One region of the Thermus sp. NMX2.A1 genome, then DNA from elsewhere that is predicted to be linked to it. Evidence: riboswitches for the same ligand, from Rfam matches in the RefSeq annotation. Region 1 holds a riboswitch; the other holds the start of a gene.
What was found. A riboswitch is a leader RNA that binds a small molecule or an ion and turns the genes downstream of it on or off. The one in region 1 is predicted to bind cobalamin.
Positions count from the first base shown of each region.

Region 2: another riboswitch for cobalamin. It lies ahead of TNMX_RS07680 (acyl-CoA thioesterase); the one in region 1 lies ahead of TNMX_RS01725 (ABC transporter substrate-binding protein).

Region 1 is NZ_ATNI01000027.1:7,636-19,045, forward strand. It holds gene TNMX_RS01705 (SDR family oxidoreductase) at 1-547, opposite strand, end outside; gene TNMX_RS01710 (hypothetical protein) at 632-946, opposite strand; gene TNMX_RS01715 (ABC transporter ATP-binding protein) at 927-1,679, opposite strand; gene TNMX_RS01720 (iron ABC transporter permease) at 1,666-2,694, opposite strand; gene TNMX_RS01725 (ABC transporter substrate-binding protein) at 2,698-3,552, opposite strand; cobalamin riboswitch at 3,684-3,844, opposite strand; gene TNMX_RS01730 (ROK family transcriptional regulator) at 3,976-5,169, shown strand; gene TNMX_RS01735 (ABC transporter substrate-binding protein) at 5,126-6,361, shown strand; gene TNMX_RS01740 (carbohydrate ABC transporter permease) at 6,414-7,523, shown strand; gene TNMX_RS01745 (carbohydrate ABC transporter permease) at 7,523-8,329, shown strand; gene TNMX_RS01750 (NADPH:quinone oxidoreductase family protein) at 8,339-9,247, shown strand; gene TNMX_RS01755 (ornithine cyclodeaminase) at 9,244-10,092, opposite strand; gene TNMX_RS01760 (AEC family transporter) at 10,102-11,004, shown strand; gene TNMX_RS01765 (hypothetical protein) at 10,954-11,361, opposite strand; gene TNMX_RS01770 (16S rRNA (uracil(1498)-N(3))-methyltransferase) at 11,358-11,410, opposite strand, start outside.
Region 2 is NZ_ATNI01000072.1:674-8,029, forward strand. It holds partial or broken gene TNMX_RS07675 (alkaline phosphatase) at 1-711, shown strand, start outside; cobalamin riboswitch at 925-1,077, shown strand; gene TNMX_RS07680 (acyl-CoA thioesterase) at 1,287-1,643, shown strand; gene metE (5-methyltetrahydropteroyltriglutamate--homocysteine S-methyltransferase) at 1,692-3,938, shown strand; gene TNMX_RS07690 (ribonucleotide-diphosphate reductase subunit beta) at 3,922-4,893, shown strand; gene TNMX_RS07695 (ribonucleoside-diphosphate reductase subunit alpha) at 4,903-6,573, shown strand; gene surE (5'/3'-nucleotidase SurE) at 6,602-7,336, opposite strand.

The sequences.
Region 1 (11,410 bases):
TCTCGATGAACCCGGGGGCCAGGGCGTTCACCCGGATCCCGTACCGCCCCAGCTCCAGGGCCAGGGTGCGGGTAAGCCCCACCACCCCCGCCTTGGAAGCCGCATAGTTGGCCTGCCCCAGGTTACCCAGGTACACCCGGGAACTGGTGAGCACAATGGAACCAGGGTTCCGCTCCCGCATGGCCTCGGAGGCCGCTTTGGCCACCAGGAAGCTTCCCGTAAGGTTCACCCTCAACACCGCCTCCCAGTCCTCCAGGGGCATGTTCCAGTGGAAGTTGTCCCGGGTGATGCCGGCATAGTGCACCACCCCGTCCAGGCGGCCCATGGCCTGAAGGGCCTCCTGGAATCCCCTCTCCACGGAAAGCGGGTCGGCCACGTTCATGGGAAGGGCCAAGGCCCCCGTGGCCGCCGCCGCCTCCCTTAGGGGCTCCTCCTCCAGATCGCAGGCCACCAGCCTGGCCCCCTCCCGGGCAAACAGCTCCAGGGTAGCCCGGCCGATCCCGTGGGCCGCTCCCGTGATCAGCACCACCTTGTCCTTTAGCCGCATCCGCCACCTCCTGTGTCTGGCGACCGAACGGTCGGTAAGTTCACCCTACCCCGTGGCGGGGTTTCCGTCAAGGGCTTCTTGGCCTCACCCCAGCCGCCAGGCGTAGTAAGGGGTTTCCACAAAGGCCGGAGGTCCTCCCAGATACACCCTGAGCCCCGGAAGGATCAGGGTCTCCCCCTCCCACTCAAAGGCCAAGGGGTCCACCGGCAAAGGGTAGTGGAGAACCCCTTCCCGGGGCAGGCCAAGCCGCAGGCGCTCGGGCAGGGAAAGCTTACCCACCAGGAGGTAACGGGCCCTCTTGGGTCCGGATTCCGTGTAAAAGGCCACCTCCTCCCCAAGGTCCAGGAGGAAAGCCCGGCCCCGGATGTAGAGCCTGGCCCTATCCGTCCAGGTAGACATGGGGCCTCCCCATGAGGTGGGCCACCCGCACCCCTGGGCCGTAGAGGTTTTGCAGAAGGGCTTCCGTGAGCACCGCCTCCGGCTCTCCTTCCGCCAAAAGCCGTCCTCCTTTCAACACCGCCACCCGTCCGGCCAAAGCCGCCTGGTTGGGGTCGTGAAGGACGGAAAGAATCCCCATCCCCTTGGCAACCAGGTTTTGGAAGAGGGCCAGAAGCCCACCCTGGTATTCCAGGTCCAGGAAGGTGGTGGGTTCGTCCAGAAGGAGGTAGCGGGGCCTCGCCGCCAGGGCCCGGGCCAGAAGAACCCGCTGGCGCTCCCCGCCGGAAAGGCTACCCAGGTACCGGCCCCGGAAACGGGAAGCCCCCGTAACCTCCAAAGCCCACTCCACCGCTTCCACATCCTCCCGCCCCTCGCGCCCCCAAAGGCCCAGGTGGGGAAGCCTTCCTAAGCGCACCACCTCCTCCACCAAGAGCCCCTCCGGGTAGGGGCCTCCCTGGGGCAGGTAGGCGAGGAGCCGGCCCCGGGCATAGCTTCCATAACCCCGAAGGGGCTTCCCCTCCAGAAAGACCCCCCCTGCCCTGGGCCGGAGGAGCCCCGCCATAACCCTCAGAAGGGTGCTCTTCCCCGATCCATTGGGGCCCAAAAGGGTCACCCACTCCCCCGGCCTTACGGCCAGGTCCACCCCTAAGAGGGCATAGGGCCCCACGATCCCCTTGGCCTCAAGCCCTTCCACGCCGCCTCCACATCAGGTACAGGAAGAATGGCCCCCCAAGAAGAGTGGTCACCACCCCCACGGGAAGCTCCGCCGGCCGGGTAAGGGTGCGGGCCAGGAGGTCCGCCAGCGTTAGGAGAACCGCCCCGCCTAGGGCAGAAGCAGGCAGAAGCAACCGGTAATCCTCGCCCAAGAGGCGCCGGAGGAGATGGGGGGTAATCAGGCCCACGAAGCCGATGATCCCCGCCTGGGCCACGGCAGCAGCCACCAACAGGCTTGCGGCAAGGAGGAGGAGGAGTTTCAGGCCCTCGAGGGGTAGCCCCATACTCCGGGCCACCTCCTCCCCCAGCTGGAGGGCGTTCAACACCCGCCCTAAAAGCAAGAGCGGGGGAAGGGCCAGAAGGAAAAAAAGGACCATGGCCTTCACCGAAGGCCAGCCCATGAAGGCCAGGTTGCCCAGGGTGTAGGCGAAGACCGCCCGCACCCGGTCGGCGTCCTGCATCATCAGGTAGGTGGTGGCCCCGGTCAGAACGCTCCCCACCACCACCCCTGCCAGAACCAGCTCCCCCGTCCGGGCCGCCCCCCCTGCCAGAACCAGGGTGAGGAAGCTGGCGGAGAGGGCCCCGAGGAACCCGAAGAGGGTAGCGGAAAGGGGCAGGCTTTGGAAGATGGCGTGCTGGGCAAAGGCGGGGGCCAGGCCCCCCAGCAAGCTGGCCAGAAGGGCCACGGCGAAGGCCGCTCCCGCCGCCGAGCCCATGAGATAGGGGTCGGCCAGGGGATTGCGGAAAAGCCCCTGGAAGCTGGCCCCCGCCATCCCCAAGGCCGCCCCCACCAGCATCCCCCCCAGGACCCTGGGGAGCCGCATCTCCGTGACGATGGGATTCTCCTTTAGGCCCAAAAGGGCCTGGAGCACCTCGCCCGGCGGCAGGCTCACCGCCCCCATGGCTACCCCCAACACCAGGGCCAGGAGGAGCAGGAGGAGGAGCCAGAAAAAGACCAGGCTCCGCCTAAGGGCCAGGGGGAGGGCCCGGGTCATGGCCTAACGCCCATGGAAGCAATCCACCAGAAGCCTAAGCCCTTGGGCCACCCGGGGGCCTGGGCGGGAGAGGAGGCTATCCTGACCCTCGGTAAACACGCAGATGCGCCCTATCTGCACCGCCTTCACCCGGCTCCAGCCAGGCCTGGCCCGGATGGTTTCCAGGGCACCCGGGTAGGTGGCCACGATCACCTCGGGGTTCTTCTCCACCACGAACTCGGGGGCGATCTTGGGGAAAAGACCCAGCTCCTTGGGGATGATGTTCACCCCCCGGGCCTTTTGGATCAGGACCCCGATGAAGCTCTCCGGACCCACGGTGTAGGGAGTGGGGTCGATCTCATAGTAAACCCGGGGCCGGGTCGTGGCCTTGGCCGCACGGGACTCCTCCTGGTACACCTCCCGCTGAATCTGGGCCACCAGGCGCTCCGCCTGGGCCTCGAGGCCAAGAAGCCTCCCCAGGGTGCGGGTGGTGCGGAAGATGTCCTCGTAGGTCTCGGTGCGCACCGCATACACCGTTAGGCCCGCCCGCTCCAGGGTTTCGTACAAACGCCCGTACTTGGAAACCAGAACCAGATCCGGCTTCAGAGAAACGATGAACTCGGGGTTGGGATTGTAAAGCCCCCCCGCCTTGGGCAGGGCCTTCACCCTCTCGGGCCAGTCGGAGTAGTCGTCGGTGGCCACGATGCGGTCGCAAGCCCCTAGGGCGCAGACCGTTTCCGTCACCGAGGGCAACATGGTGACGATCCGTTTGGGCGGTGCCTTGACCGTGACCGTGCGCCCTAGGTCGTCGGTGAGGGTAAGGGGAAAAGCAAAGGCCAGCGCCAGAAGAACCGAAAGAACCGAAAGAACTCTCCTCATGCCTACCTCCCTAAGGCCGCTAGGGCCAGGCCCGGGGGAGGTAGGGAAAACCCCTGCCGGAAAGCGGCAGGGGCGCAAATGGCTTTGCAAACCCCCATCGCTCCCCCATCCGCGTGAGGTGCCCGCCTCGGGGTCTGGCGGGCGGCCCTGGCAGGTATTCGGGCTTCCGGCCTGCGAAGCTTAAGCCCAAAGCGTGGCCGGTTACCGTTGCGGGACAGCGCCGGACTTGCACCGGACTTCCCCACTTTAAGCCTGGACTACGCGCCCAGGCACCAGGGCAACGGACCTGGCTTTGAGGCCCTAGCGGGCCTTAAGGCCAGGCTAAGCCTAATGGGGCAAAAAGGCAAGGGCTTGACACATTCGGGGACGGGTGATTTACTTAGTCCCGAGAACGAACTAAAGGGCAAAGGGAAAGGAACTGGGATGCGCAAAGGGGACACGCGGGAAATCCGCAGGCTCAACCGCCGGGCTATTCTGGCCCACCTGAGGCGGGGCCCCCTTACCCGGGCGGACCTTTCCCGGCTTACCGGTTTGGCTAAAAGCGCGGTAAGCCGCCTGGTGGATGAGCTTTTACAGGAGGGCCTTCTGGAGGAAGGGGCCTTTACCTCTCCCCCCGTGGGCCGGCCCGGCACCCTCTTGCACCTACGCCCTGGCGCCCGCTTTGCCCTAGGCGCGGAACTGGGGGTGGAGGAAACCGTCCTTCTGGCCCTGAACTGGCGGGGAGAGGTTCTATGGGCCAAGGAATGGAGCCACCCCCGGGAGGCCGGTCCCAGGGAACGTCTGGAACGGCTTCTGCAGGAGATTCTTCCCCATGTACCGGGGCCCTTGGGCCTGGGGTTCACCCTGCCTGGGGTGGTGGTGGAGGACCGGCTCCTCCTGGTCCCCAACCTGGGCTGGAAAAACCTGGACCTCCGGCCCCTGCTTTCCCACTTTCCCCTGCCCACGGCCTTGGAAAACGATGCCAAGGCCTCGGCCCTGTCCGAGGTCTTCTTTCACGGCGAGGCTAACCTCGCCTACCTGGTGCTCAGCACGGGCTTGGGAATCGGGGTGGTATCGGATAGCCGGATCCTGCGGGGAGCGGGTGGGGCCGCTGGGGAGCTGGGCCACTGGCTCGGCCAGGGGCACAAGCCCTGCGCCTGCGGCCGGGTGGGGTGCCTGGAAACCGAACTGGGCCTCGGTGCCCTCTTGGAGCATTACCGGTCCCTGGGCGGAAAGGCGGGGGCCCTCGAGGCCCTGCTCCAGCAGGCCAAGCAGGGGGAGGCTTTGGCCCTCGAGGCCATCCATCATCTGGGCGAGGCCTTGGGGCGGTTCCTCGCCAACCTGGCGGTGGCCTACGACCCGGCCCGGGTGGTCATAGGGGGCAAGGCGGCCGAGTTCTTCCCCTACCTGGAGCAATCCTTGCGCCAGTCCTTGGCGGCCCATGCCTTCCTGGAAGCCCATCGTTCCTTGCCCGTGCAACCTTCCCTTTATGGTCACCTGGCCCCGGCGGTGGGTGGGGCTAGCCTCTTTTTGGTGAGGTTTTTCGAGCTGGGCGGCCTGTGGGCAGAAAGCCCACGTCGCAATGGAGGTAGGTATGAGGAAGTGGCTTTTGGCGATCGGCGTGGCCTTGGGGCTTAGCGCCCTGGCCCAGACGGGCAAGCTGGAGATCTTCTCCTGGTGGGCGGGAGACGAAGGCCCGGCCCTCGAGGCCCTCATCCGGCTTTATAAGCAAAAGTATCCCGGTGTGGAGGTCATCAACGCCACGGTTACCGGCGGGGCAGGGGTGAACGCCAAGGCGGTCCTGAAGACCCGCATGCTGGGCGGTGACCCGCCCGATACCTTCCAGGTGCACGCCGGGCAGGAACTCATCGGCACCTGGGTGGTGGCCGACCGCATGGAGGACCTCACCAGCCTCTTCCGGCAGGAGGGTTGGCTCCAAGCCTTCCCCAAGGGCCTCATCGACCTCCTCTCCTACAAGGGAGGCATCTGGAGCGTGCCCGTCAACATCCACCGCTCCAACGTCATGTGGTACATCCCCGCCAAGCTGAAGGAATGGGGGGTGACCCCGCCCAAGACCTGGGCGGAGTTCCTCGCCACCTGCCAGACCTTGAAGCGGAAGGGCCTTGAAGCACCCTTGGCCCTGGGCGAGAACTGGACCCAGCAGCACCTTTGGGAAAGCGTGGCCCTGGCCACCCTGGGAGCCGACGGCTGGAATAACCTCTGGAGCGGCAAGCTAAAGTTCACCGACCCCAAGGCGGTGGCCGTATGGGAAACCTTTGGCAAGGTGCTGGATTGCGCCAACAAGGACGCCGCGGGGCTTTCCTGGCAACAGGCGGTGGACCGGGTAGTCCAGGGCAAGGCCGCTTTCAACATCATGGGCGACTGGGCCGCCGGCTACATGAGCACCACGCTGAAGCTGAAGCCCGGTGTGGACTTCGCCTGGGCCCCCTCCCCCGGCACCCAAGGGGTCTTCATGATGCTCTCCGACTCCTTTGGCCTGCCCAAGGGAGCCAAGAACCGGCAAAACGCCATCAACTGGCTCAAGTTGGTGGGCTCCAAGGAGGGCCAGGACACCTTTAACCCCCTGAAGGGCTCCATCTCCGCCCGGCTGGACTCCGACCCCGCCAAGTACAACGCCTACGGCCAGGCGGCGATGAAGGACTGGAAGTCCAACCGCATCGTGGGCTCTTTGGTCCACGGGGCCGTGGCTCCGGAAAGCTTCATGAGCCAGTTCGGCACCGTGATGGAGATCTTCCTGCAGACCAAGAGCCCCCAGGCGGCCGCCAACGCCGCCCAGGCCATCGCCAACCAGGTGGGCTTGGGCCGCTAAGCTTCCTCGGCCCGTGGGGGCAAAAGCCCCCACGGGCTTTTCCGGAGAGAGCATGCGCGACCGGATCGTAGCCTTCCTGGTCCTCCTCCCCTCCTTGGTGGCCGTGGGCATCTTCGTCTACGGATTCATCGGGCAAAACCTCTGGGTTTCCCTCACCGACTGGGGAAAGAACCCAGCCCAGGCCCTGGCCCTGAGGCCAGAGCTCCACTTCGTGGGCCTGGAAAACTACCGTGAACTCTTCACCGGCTTCGTGGACGTGCGTTTCCGCCAAAGCGTGGTCAACCTCATCTTCTTCACCCTCTTTTTCATGGGGGGAAGCCTGGGCCTAGGCCTCCTCCTGGCCATGGCCCTGGACCGCGGGCCCAAGGGAGAAGGCCTTTTCCGCACCGTCTTCCTCTTTCCCATGGCCCTCTCCTTCGTGGTCACCGGCACCATCTGGCGCTGGCTCTTGCAGCCCCAAGGTGGGATCAACGTCCTGCCCACCCTCTTTGGCCTACCCCCCTTCCACTTCCCCTGGCTCACCACCAGGCAGCAGACCTGGGTCTTTGACTGGAACCAACTGCCCTTTTACACCGCCTTGGCGGTGGGCCTAACCCTCTTGTACGTGGCTTGGAAAGCCCACCAGGAAGGGGAAAGGAAGCGGCTTTTCTGGAGCCTGTTGTCCAGCGGGGTCCTCCTGGTTTGGGCCTTCACCCTGGGCAGGACCACCCACCTTCTCCCCTACCCCGAGCCCCACGGCTTCAGCCTAGCCCTGGTGGGGGTGATTCTGGCGGCGGTCTGGCAGATGTCCGGCTACACCATGGCCCTTTATCTGGCGGGTCTAAGGGGAATCCCCGTGGAGGTGCTGGAAGCGGCCAAGGTGGACGGGGCCAGCGAGTGGCAGACCTACCGGCACGTCATCCTTCCCCTCCTCGCCCCCATCACCCTTTCCGCCATGATCGTCCTGGGGCACATCGCCCTGAAGATCTTTGACCTCATCTTCGCCATGGCCGGGTTGGATTACGCCCCCACCGATGTACCCGCCATCTACATGTACCTCCTCGCCTTCCGCGGCAACCAGTTCGCCAAGGGGGCGGCCATCGGCATACTCCTCTTGCTCTTGGTGGCCTTGGTGGTCATCCCCTACCTGGTAAGCCAGCTTCGGAAGGAGGTCAGGCGCTGATGGGCCGGTTCTTCCTGTACGCCTTCTTACTCCTCGCCACCCTCTTCTTCCTTCTCCCCGTCTATCTGGTGATCCTCACCGCCCTGAAGGAACCCGCCAAGATTACCCTGGACACGGTCTGGCGCTGGCCGGACCCCGTGTACTGGGAAAGCTTCAAAATCGCCTGGGATGCCTTCCGGCCCAAGTTCCAAAACAGCGTGGTCCTGGCCCTTTCCGCCACGGCGCTGTCCGCCCTGGTGGGAGCCCTCAACGGCTACGTCCTGGCCAAGTGGCCCTTTAGGGGTTCTAACCTCCTGTTTGCCCTCATGCTCTTCGGGATGTTCATCCCCTACCAGAGCATCCTCATCCCCCTTTTCCAGTTCGTAAAGGCCATAGGCCTTTACGGCACCCTATGGGGCCTCATCCTGGTCCACGTGGTCTACGGCATCCCCATCGTCACCCTTATCTTCAAGAACTACTACAGTGAAATCCCCGATGAGCTGGTGGAGGCTGCCCGCATAGACGGGGCAGGCTTCTTCGGCATCTTCCGCCACGTAATCCTGCCCCTTTCTGCCCCCGCCTTCGTGGTGGTGGCCATCTGGCAGTTCACCCAGATCTGGAACGAGTTCCTCTTCGCCGTGACCCTGACCCGGCCGGAAAGCCAGCCCATCACCGTGGCCCTGGCGCAACTGGCAGGCGGTGAGGCAGTGAAGTGGAACCTGCCCATGGCCGGGGCCATTCTGGCCGCTTTACCCACCCTTCTGGTCTACATCTTCCTGGGCCGGTACTTCCTTCGGGGGCTCCTGGCTGGCTCGGTAAAGGGGTAGACTCCTGCCATGCGCGCCTGGGTGCAAGAACGCCTTCAAGGCCCCATGACCTTTAAGGAGATCCCCGACCCCACGCCGGGCCCGGGAGAGGTAGTGCTGGAAGTGGAGGCGGTGGGCCTGAACTTCGCCGACCACCTCATGCGGCTTGGCGGATACCTCACCCGGATTCATCCGCCCTTCGTGCCGGGCATGGAGGTGGTGGGCCGGGTGGAGGGGCGGCGCTTTGCCGCCTTGGTAGGGCATGGGGCCCTGGCGGAGAAGGTAGCCGTGCCCAGGGAAGCCCTTCTACCCGTGCCCGAGGGGCTCTCCCCGGAGGAGGCCGCCGCCTACCCGGTTTCCTTCCTCACCGCCTACCTGGCCCTGAGGCAGGCGGGGGCCAAGCCCGGGGAAAAGGTCCTGGTGCAGGCAGCGGCGGGAGCTTTGGGAACAGCTTCGGTGCAGGTGGCAAAGGCCATGGGCCTAAAGGTGCTGGCCTCCGCCTCGAGGCCCGAGAAGCTGGATCTTCCCCAGGCCCTGGGGGCTGAGGCCGTCGCCACCTATGCGGAGCTCCCCGAAAAGGCCAAGGCATTCGGCGGGGTGGATATCCTTCTGGAGGTGCGGGGTAACCAGCTGGAGGAAAGCCTTTCCCTTCTGAACCCAGGGGGAAGGCTGGTCTATATTGGGGCCGCCGAGGGAGAGGTGGCGCCCCTGAATCCCTTGCGCCTCATGCGGAGGAACCTCACGGTAATGGGCTTTTGGCTTGCTCCCCTCCTCAGGGAAAAAGCCCTGGTGCAGGAGGCCTTGCGGTTTCTCCTGCCCCGTTTGGGCAGGGAGCTCAAGCCCGTGGTGGGAAGGGTTTTCCCCTTCCCCGAGGCTGAAGCCGCCTTCCAAGCCCTCCTGGACCGGGGCCATGTGGGCAAGATCGTCGTCCGCCTTTAGTCCAAGCCCAGGAGGTGCCGCACCGCCGCCAGGTCAAAAAGGGCGTGGCCCACGCTCTTGAAAAGCACGGGGTCCCCTTCCGACCGCTTGCCCAAAAGGGCTTCCCTTAAGGTCACCACCGGCTTGGAAAGACCCTGAAGCTCCCCGGCCTCCACCAGGGCATCCTCCGTGTCGCAATAAACCGCCGCCCGCTCCACCAAGGCCCTTGGCACCTCGCGCATCGCCGGGCGGAAGCTCCCCACGGCGGCGATGAAGGTGCCCTCCGGCACCCTCTCGGGTAGGACGGGGGTGGAGCTCGATGTGGCCGTGACGATGAAGGCCACCTCCTCAGGCACCTCAGGGGCCACCCACTCCTCCGCCTCGAGGCCCATACCCCTGGCCTTGGCCAAAAGGGCCTCGGTCCGCTCCCTGCTCCTTCCCCGGATCCACACCCGGCGCAGGGCAAATCCCTCGGCGAAGGCCTCGAGGTGGGCTTCCCCCTGAACCCCAGGCCCCACCAGGAGCAGGGCCCCCTCTTGCCTGGGAGCAAGAAGCCGGGCCGCGAGAAGGGAAAGGGCAGCGGTGCGCCTTTTCGTGATCTCTTCCCCCGGCAGGTGAACAACCTCCCCGGTATCCAGCCTCCTGACCCAGACCTCCGCCTGCACCGCAGGCTGGCGGTGGGCCTCGGGCTGTTCCCTTCGGGAAGCCTCCACCGTGACCAGCTTGCAAAGGGCCACCTCTTGGTCTGCGGCGGGCATCACCAAAAACCGCCCTCCCGGGATGGGAAGGACCTGCCTTCTCGGAACCTCCGCCTTCCGGAGAAGCACCCTTTCTATAGCCTTGGAAAGCGCCAGATAGCCTGCCATGCCTTTAGAATGCCTCACATGCAGGCCCTTCTCAACACGGTTCTTCCCGTGGCCCTGGTGATCTTCTCCGGGTATCTGATGGAAAAGCGCATCCCCATGGACCTCACCACCTTAAGCCGCCTTACCCTCTACCTCCTGGTGCCCGCCCTCATCTTCGACGCCATGTACCGGGCGGAGTACTCCCGGGAAGGCCTGGTGGGCCTTGCCTTGGGCTTTACCCTCACCTACCTCCTCCTCTTTCTGGCCATCACCGGGATGGCCAGGCTCCTTGGCCTCTCCCCCGAGGCCGCCAAGTCCCTTCTCGTCTGCAGCCTGTTCCCCAACTCCGGCAACATGGGGCTTTCCCTGGTCTACTTTGCCCTGGGAGAAGAGGGCCTGAGACGGGCCGTAGTGTACTTCATCCTCTCCAGCGTGGTCATGTTCGGCCTGGGACCGGCCTTCATACGGGGAGGCGGCCTCAAGGAAGGGCTCCTTTTCACCCTGCGCCTGCCCCTCTTTTACGCCCTCCTTCTGGGCCTGCTGCTGAAGACCCTGGGGGTAAGCCTTCCCTTCCGCCTGGACGAGGGCCTACGCCTCATGGGCCAGGCGGCCATCCCCGTTCTCCTCCTCACCCTGGGAATGCAGATGAGCCAGACCCGCTTCCAGGTGGGGGCCTTTGAGGGAGTGGCCAGCAGCCTGCGGCTCCTTGTGGCCCCCCTTCTGGCCTACGGGGTGGGGTTCATCCTGGGCCTTCCCCGCCTGGAGCACCAGGTCCTGGTCCTGCAGTCGGCCACCCCAGTGGCGGTGAACGCCTTCCTCCTCACGCGGGAGTTTGGGGGGGAAGCCTTGCGGGTGGCCAGGAGCGTGGTGGTTTCCACCTTCCTAGCCTTCTTGACCATTCCCCTTTTTCTCCTCCTCATCGGGGTCCGGTAGCCTGGGCATCCCCAGGTCCAGCTGGAAAAGAACCCCCTCCACCCAAAGCCCCACCAGGCGGTGGTAGCCCTGGCTCAAGGGAAAGGAAACCCGGTAGGAGCCCACCTCCTCTAGAAAGAGGGTTTTCTCCTGGAGCAAGGCCTCCTCCCGGAACCACTTGAGGTGAAGGTAGCCCGGGGAAGGAAGGCGCTCCACCCTGAGGACCAGGATGGCCTCCTCCGCGCCCTTCTCCAGGCGGGCCACCACAAAAGGCCTTTCCGGGGGCAGGGGCTTGCCCGGGTCCAGGGGGAGGAAGGTGTAGCGGCAGCCCGCAAGGAAGAGGAGGACCACACCCCCAAGCCAGCCGAAGGTCTTCATCTCCCCTCCCCGGCGGTGCACAGGGCGAGGAGGGCGATGGCTGCCGTTT
Region 2 (7,356 bases), on a different contig from region 1:
GTCCTCCAGGTGGAAGCCGGGCGCATTGACCACGCCAACCACCTCAACGATCCCGCCGCCACCTTGTGGGATGTGCTGGCGGCCGACGAAACCCTGGAACTCCTCACCGCCTTCGCGGACCGGAACCCCGACACCCTCCTCATCTTGGTATCCGACCACGCCACGGGCACGGGGGCCCTGTACGGAACGGGCAGAAGCTACCTGGAAAGCAGCGTGGGCCTGGACCTCCTGGAAGGCCAGAAGGCCAGCTTTGAGCACATGCTGCGTGTCCTAGGGAACAACCCCGACCCCAGCCAGGTAAAGGAAGCCTTCCGGACCATGAAGGGCGTGACCTTGGAGGACGCCGAAGCCCAGATGGTGGTGGAGGCCATCACCAAGAAGGTCCACCGCCCCGATGGGGTGCGCTACGGCGTCCAGCCCAGCAACACCCTTTCCTGGGCCATGGTGCAGAAGGACGCCAAGAAGCCTGACCGGCCCAACATCGGCTGGAACTCCGGCCAGCACACGGCAAGCCCGGTGATGCTGGCCCTTTACGGCCAGGGCCTCCGCTTCCTCCCTCTGGGCCTCTTGGACAACACCCATGTCTTCCGGCTGATGGGCGAAGCCTTGGGCATTCGCTACCAGAACCCGGTTATGTCCGAGGAAGAGGCCCTCGAGGTTCTCAAGGCCCGCCCCGTGGGCATGGCTCACCCCGAGGACATCTGGGCCTAGGGCCATGCTCCCCTGAACCCCTTAAACGCTCTCGGGGCAGGAAACTTGGCAGATGCTCCTTCCTTCAGGCCGCCACCTTAGGCGGCCTGTTATATTTTGGCTCCGAGGCACGTCCCACCAGGGCTCCTCGGACAAATCCCCGATTCCCAAAAGGGGAAGCCTAGGCCTATTGACCTGGGATTCAAGATATGGTAGCTTCACTGGTAAGACACCCAAGACTTAGGGTGTCTTGGCCGCGATGCCAGGCCGACAGGCCTGGACGCCGGCCGGCGGTGGGGGAAGTCCGGTGCAAGTCCGGCGCTGTCCCGCAACGGTAACCGGCTCTGTCCGGAAGCCCGAGTACCCGCTTCGCGGCCTTACCCCGTAGCCCTCGAGGCAAGGGTGAAGGTGGTGATGCCTGTGGGACCTTAGACTCCTAACCCCCCAAAACCCGGTGGCCCAAGGACCTTGGGCCAGGCGACCTTAGGCAAGTTCTTGCCCAGCACGGGGTTACTCCCCTTGGGCAGGTAGAAGGGATGATTTAGCTTTTACGGGCCCAAAGACGGCCCTGGAGGTCCGTGGTGAAGGAAACGCGCATGGTCTACCCGGTTTTCCCTGGGGAAACCAACCATTACGGGACCCTTTTTGGCGGCACCGCCATGGCCTGGATGGACCAGGCAGCCTTCGTGGCCGCAACCCGCCACGCCAGGCGCAAGGTGGTGACGGTGCACTCGGATGCGGTGGACTTCAAGCGCCCCGTGCCCCTGGGCTCCATCGTGGAGCTTGTAGCCCGGGTAATAGAGGTGGGCCGCACCTCCATGCGGGTGGAGGTGGAGATGTGGGTGGAGCCCATAGAGGTGGGTAGGGAACCCTACCTGGCAGCTAAGGGCGGATTTGTGCTGGTGGCGGTGGACGAGGTGGGGCGGCCGGTTTCCGTTCCCCCTCTTTCCTAACTCCCAGTGGGCCACCCTACCCTGGTCATGCGAAAGTTGAGGTAAGCGATGCGGGAAAAATTCCATGCGTCTTTAGAAGGCAACATCCGGACCCTGGCTTTTGGCCTTCCCCGGCTGGGCCCTAACCGGGAGTACAAGCGGCTTCTGGAAGCCTACTGGCAGGGCTCCTTGCCGAGGGAGGAGTTCCTCCAGGCCCTCGAGGACCTCGAGGGTCTCAGGATGGCCACCTATCGGGAACACGTGGACCTTTATCCAGCAGGGGAGCTCAGCCTGTACGACCCCATGCTGGACCTGGCGGTGGCCCTTGGGGTCTACCCCGTGGAACCTTTTGACCTGGAAGGCTATTACGCCCTGGCCCGGGGCAAGGGGGCCCTTCCCCTTAGGAAGTGGTTTGGCACCAACTACCACTACCTGGTCCCCCGGCTTCCGGAAAAACCCCGCTACACCCCAAGGCGGGGCTTTTTCCCCTATCCTGTTGGCCAAAAAACCCCAGGCTCGGCGGAAGGCCTTCCCACCCTGCTCGGTCCCTACACCCTTCTGCGCCTGGCGCAAAACCCCCCCGAGAGGGTGGAGGACCACCTCGAGGCCCTGGTGGAGGCCTATGCGGAGCTTCTTGAGCCTTTTGCCGGCACCCTCTTCCTCCTCCAAGAACCGGCCCTGGGGTTGGATGGGGTGGAACGGGACCTACCCCACCTCCTGAAAGCCTATGCCGCCTTGGCAAAGAGGGTACCTTTGGTCCTTCTCAGCTACTACTACCTGCCCCCGGCTTCGGAGGTGGTTCGGAGCCTGGCCAACCTTCCCTTGCGGGGCCTTGGGGTCTTCCCGGTAGGGGAAGCCCTGCCCAAGCTACCCCCAGGAATGGCCCTGGTCCTAGGGGTGGTGGAGGGGCAAGGCGTGTGGCGAACCCATCTCCTGGCCCTAGGAGGGATCCTGCCCCTGCTAGAGGGGCAGGAGGTCTGGCTGGCCCCTAAGGCCCCCCTTTTCCATCTGCCCTGGCGGGTGGATGAGCCCTTGCCCAAGGCCCTCGAGGGCCGGCTTGCCTTTGCCGTGGAAAGGCTACAGGAACTTTCCCTCCTCAAAGAGCTCTTGACGGATGGGCAAGGCCCAGCAGGCCACCTCGAGGCGGCCACCTCGCCCTCAAGGGCATACCAAGCCGCCAGGGCCTGGTACACCCCGCCTCCCGCCTGGGAGCTCCACCCTTCTCCCCCACCTCCCCCTAGGCCCCCCCTGGAGGTGCGGCGCCAGGCCCAGCAAGACCTCGGCCTCCCCCCCTTCCCCACCACCACCATCGGCAGCTTCCCCCAGACGGGGAAGCTCAGGGAACTTAGGAGGCGCCTGCGCTCAGGGGAGCTGGACCAGGCCGCCTACTGGGAGAACATCAAAAAAGCCATCGAGGAAAACATCCGGTTGCAGGAGGAGCTGGGCCTGGACGTCCTGGTCCACGGGGAACCCGAACGAAGCGACATGGTGGAGTTCTTCGCCGAACGCCTACAGGGCTTTTTCATCACCCAGAAGGGTTTCGTCCTTTCCTACGGAAGCCGGGTCTGGCGCCCTCCCATCCTCTTTGCCCCTCCCCGGCGCCAAGAACCCCTGGTGCTTCGGGAAACCCTCTACGCCCAAAGCCTAACCGCCAAGCCCGTGAAGGCCATCCTAACCGGCCCCATCACCCTGGCCGCCTGGAGCTACCTGCCGGAAGGGGTTAGCTTCCCTGAGGCGGTCATGGCCCTGGCCGAGGCCCTAAGGCAGGAGGTGCGGGACCTGGCCGCCCGTGGAATCCGCTTTGTCCAGGTGGACGAGCCAGCCCTTCTGGAAAAAATGCCCCTCAGGCGGGAAGAGCAGCCCAGCTACCTAAAACTTGCCCAGGAGGCCTTCCATCGGGTGGTGGGCGATCTGGAACCCAAGGTACAGGTGCACCAGCACCTCTGCTACTCCGATTACGCCGCCTTAAGGCCTTTCCTGGAGGCCATGGACCCCGACGTGGTGAGCGTGGAAGGAGCCCGGCAGGACCCAGCCTTCCTCCAAAGCCTTAAGGACCTTCCCCTAGAGATCGGGCCCGGGGTATTTGATGTGCACACGCCAGAGGAAGCCACGGTGGAGGAGATGCTCACCCGCCTCCAGGGCTATCTCAACTTCTTTTCCCCGGCCTCCTTGTGGGTAAACCCCGACTGCGGTCTAAAAACCCGTAAACCCCAGGAGGCCATCTCGAACCTCAGGAACATGGTGGAGGCCGCCAAGCGGCTTCGCCAAGCCCTAGGTGGAAAATCCCCAGGAGGTGGCCATGCTCACCGAACCTAGACCCCACTACCGGCCCTACCAGTACCCAAAGCTCCTGGCCTACCGGGACGCCATCCGGCACAGCTACTGGCTCCACACGGAGTTCAGCTATGCGGCAGACGTCCAGGACTACGCCCTGGCTGATCCTGAGGTGCGCTCGTTGGTGGAGCGCTCCCTTCTTGCCATCTCCCAGGTGGAGCTTTCCGTGAAGCTCTTCTGGGCCCGAACCTACGAGGTCTTCCCGAAGCCAGAGGTGGCCGAGGTGGGCATGACCTTCGCCGAAAGCGAGGTGCGTCACGCCAACGCCTACGCCCACCTTTTGGATCTCCTGGCCCTCGAGGACCGCTTTGCCCAGGCCTTGGAGAAGGAGACCGCCTTAAGGGAACGGCACCGCCACTTAACCGCGGTCCTGGGGTCCGCCTTCCGAGGCGACCTGAGGGGACACGCCCTCGCCCTCCTTCTCTTTTCCGCCTTCACCGAACACGCCTCCCTTTTCTCCCAGTTCTACGTGCTTATGGCCCTGAACAAGCGCCTTGGTCGCTTCAAGGGGATCTCCAACGCCATCGAGGCCACCAGTAAGGAGGAAAACCTGCACGGCCTCTTTGGGGTAGAGCTCCTCAGGATCCTTAGGGAAGAGCGGCCGGACCTCTTCGGGCCCTCCTTTACCGAGGAAGCCCTGGATAGGGTAGAGGCCTTCTTTCGCACGGAGGAGGCCCTTTTGGAGTGGATCTTCGCCCGGGGGGACACCGAGGCGGTGAGGGGAGAGGAGGTCCTGGAGTTCCTTAAGTGGCGGTACAACCAGGTTCTTGCCCTCCACGGCCTGCCCGCGCCGTTCCCCGTGCGGACGGAGTGCCTAAGGGATACGGAGTGGTTTGACCTAGAGCTTTTGGCGGACAAGGAAGTGGACTTCTTCAACAAGAGGAGCGTAGCCTACGCCCGCAGGGTGCAGAGCTACGACCCGGAAAGCCTTTTCTAGGAGGGAAGGATGACCAAGACCAAGCGGGAATACCGGCCCTGGTACTGGGCCAATGAATGGACGAGGCTCTACATGAGCCGGGGCTACCTTCTCCCTGGGGTGACGGTGGAGAAGAGGGTGAAGGAAATCGCCGACCGGGCGGAGGCCCTGACCCGCATCGAGGGCTTCTCCCGCAAGTTCCAGGAGTACATGGCCAAGGGTTGGTACTCCTTGGCCACCCCCATCTGGGCCAACTACGGCCTCAAGCGGGGTCTCCCCATCTCCTGCTACGGCACCTACGTGGAAGACGACACCGCCTCCATCCTGAGGGCGGTGGCGGAGATCGGCATGATGAGCAAACAGGGTGGGGGCACCTCGGTTTACCTGGGGGCCCTTCGCCCCAGGGGAGCCCCCATCCGGGACAACGGGGAAAGCAATGGTTCCTACGCCTTTGCTTCTCTCTTCGACCGGGTGATCGAGGTGTTCAACCAGGGTTCCACCCGGCGGGGGCAGTGCGCCGCCTACCTCCCTATCGAGCACCCGGACCTCGAGGAGTGGTTCAAGATCCAGCGGGAAGGAGGGGAGATCCAGTCCCTCTTCTGGGGGGTTTCCGTGGGGGATGCCTGGCTGGAGGAGGCCATCGCCGGGGACAGGGAGAAACGGGAAAGGTGGGCTAAGGTACTCAAAAGTCGCACCGAGGTGGGGATCCCCTACATCTTCTTCCGGGACAACGCCAACCGCCAGGCTCCGGAGATCTTCAAGAAGTTGGGGAAAACCATCCACGCCTCCAACCTGTGCACCGAGATCATGCTCCCCTCGGGCCTCGAGGAAAGCTTCGTGTGCTGCCTCTCCTCCCTAAACCTCCTCCACTTCGACGAGTGGAAGGACACGGACGCCGTGGAAACCCTCACCATCTTCCTGGACTCCGTGCTGGACGACTTCATCGAGAAGGCGGAGGGCATCCCCTACATGGAGCGGGCGGTGCGCTTCGCCAAGCGGTACCGGGCCATCGGGATCGGGGTTTTGGGCTGGCACAGCTACCTCCAGTCCAAGGGGATTCCCCTGGAGAACGCGGAGGCCCTTTTCCTTAACAACCTCATCTTCAAGACCATCCGGGAAAAGGCGGAGGAGGCGAGCCGCTGGCTTAGGAAGCGCCATCCGGAGGACGAACTGGCCGACCTAATGGAAAGGCGGAACGCCACCCTCCTGGCCATCGCCCCCACCAAGAGCAGCTCCTTCATCCTGGGGCAGGTTTCCCCCTCCATCGAGCCCTACACCAGCAACTACTACCTCAAGGACCTGCAAAAGGCCCGAATCGCCTTCAGGAGTCCCTTTTTGGAGGAGCTTCTCCAAGCAAAGGGAAAGAACGAGGAAAAAGTGTGGCGGAGCATCCTGGAGAGGAATGGCTCGGTACAGCACCTAGACTTCCTTTCCGACGAGGAGAAGGACGTGTTCAAGACCTTTTCCGAGATTTCCCAAAAGACCCTGGTCAACCTGGCCATCGCCCGGCAGAAGTACATCGACCAGGGCCAGTCCCTCAACCTGGTCATCCACCCCGAGGCTCCACCCAAGGACGTGAACGAGCTGTACCTGCACGCCTGGAGGGGTGGGCTCAAGGCCCTTTACTACCAGTTCAGCGCCAGTGCGGCCCAAGCTTACAGCCGGGACCTGCTGCTTTCCTGCCGGGCCTGCGAGAGCTGAAAAGAAGGCGGGCGGGACCTGAATAGGGCTAATCGTGGGCCAAAGCCGGCTGGAGCTTGGCCTCGTCGGTGAGGTCCAGCCTAAGGGGGGTGGCGGCGATGAACCCCTGCTCCACCGCCCAGCGGTCCGTTCCCTCCTCCGCCTCCTTTAGGGGCCTGGCGGCAAACCAGTAATGGGGGCGGCCCATGGGGTCCTCACCCTCCACCACCACCCCCTCGTAGGACCGCACCGACTGCCGGGTCCAGAGGAAGCCCTTGGGCCGGTGGGGCAGGTTCACGTTCACCAGGAAGGGTCGCTCCAGCCGCAGGAGGGTTTCCAGCACCCGTTCCACCCAGGGCCTCAATGCGGAGAAATCCGGGCCCGCCCCGTTCATGGGGGTGCTGAAGGCGGCGGCGGAGAGGCCAAAGAGCCTTCCCTGCTTGGCCGCGGCCACCGTACCCGAGTGCCAGATCTCGTGGCCCAGGTTGCTCCCCAGGTTGATCCCGGAGAGGACCAGGTCCACGGGGCCAAAGAGGTGGAGGCCCAGGGCCACGCAATCGGCCGGGGTGCCCCGCACCCGGTAGGCGGGGAAATGGGGCCCCGGCAGGGGGGCCGGATGGGGAAAAGCCCGGACGGGGTGGGCAATGGTGATGGCATGCCCGACCCCGCTTTGCTCCACGTCGGGGGCCACCACAAAGACCTCGCCGAAGCGGCTGGCCGCCTCCGCCAAAGACCAGAGCCCTGGGCTGAAAATCCCGTCGTCGTTGGTCACCAGAATCCTCATGCCCCCACCCTAAGGGCGCT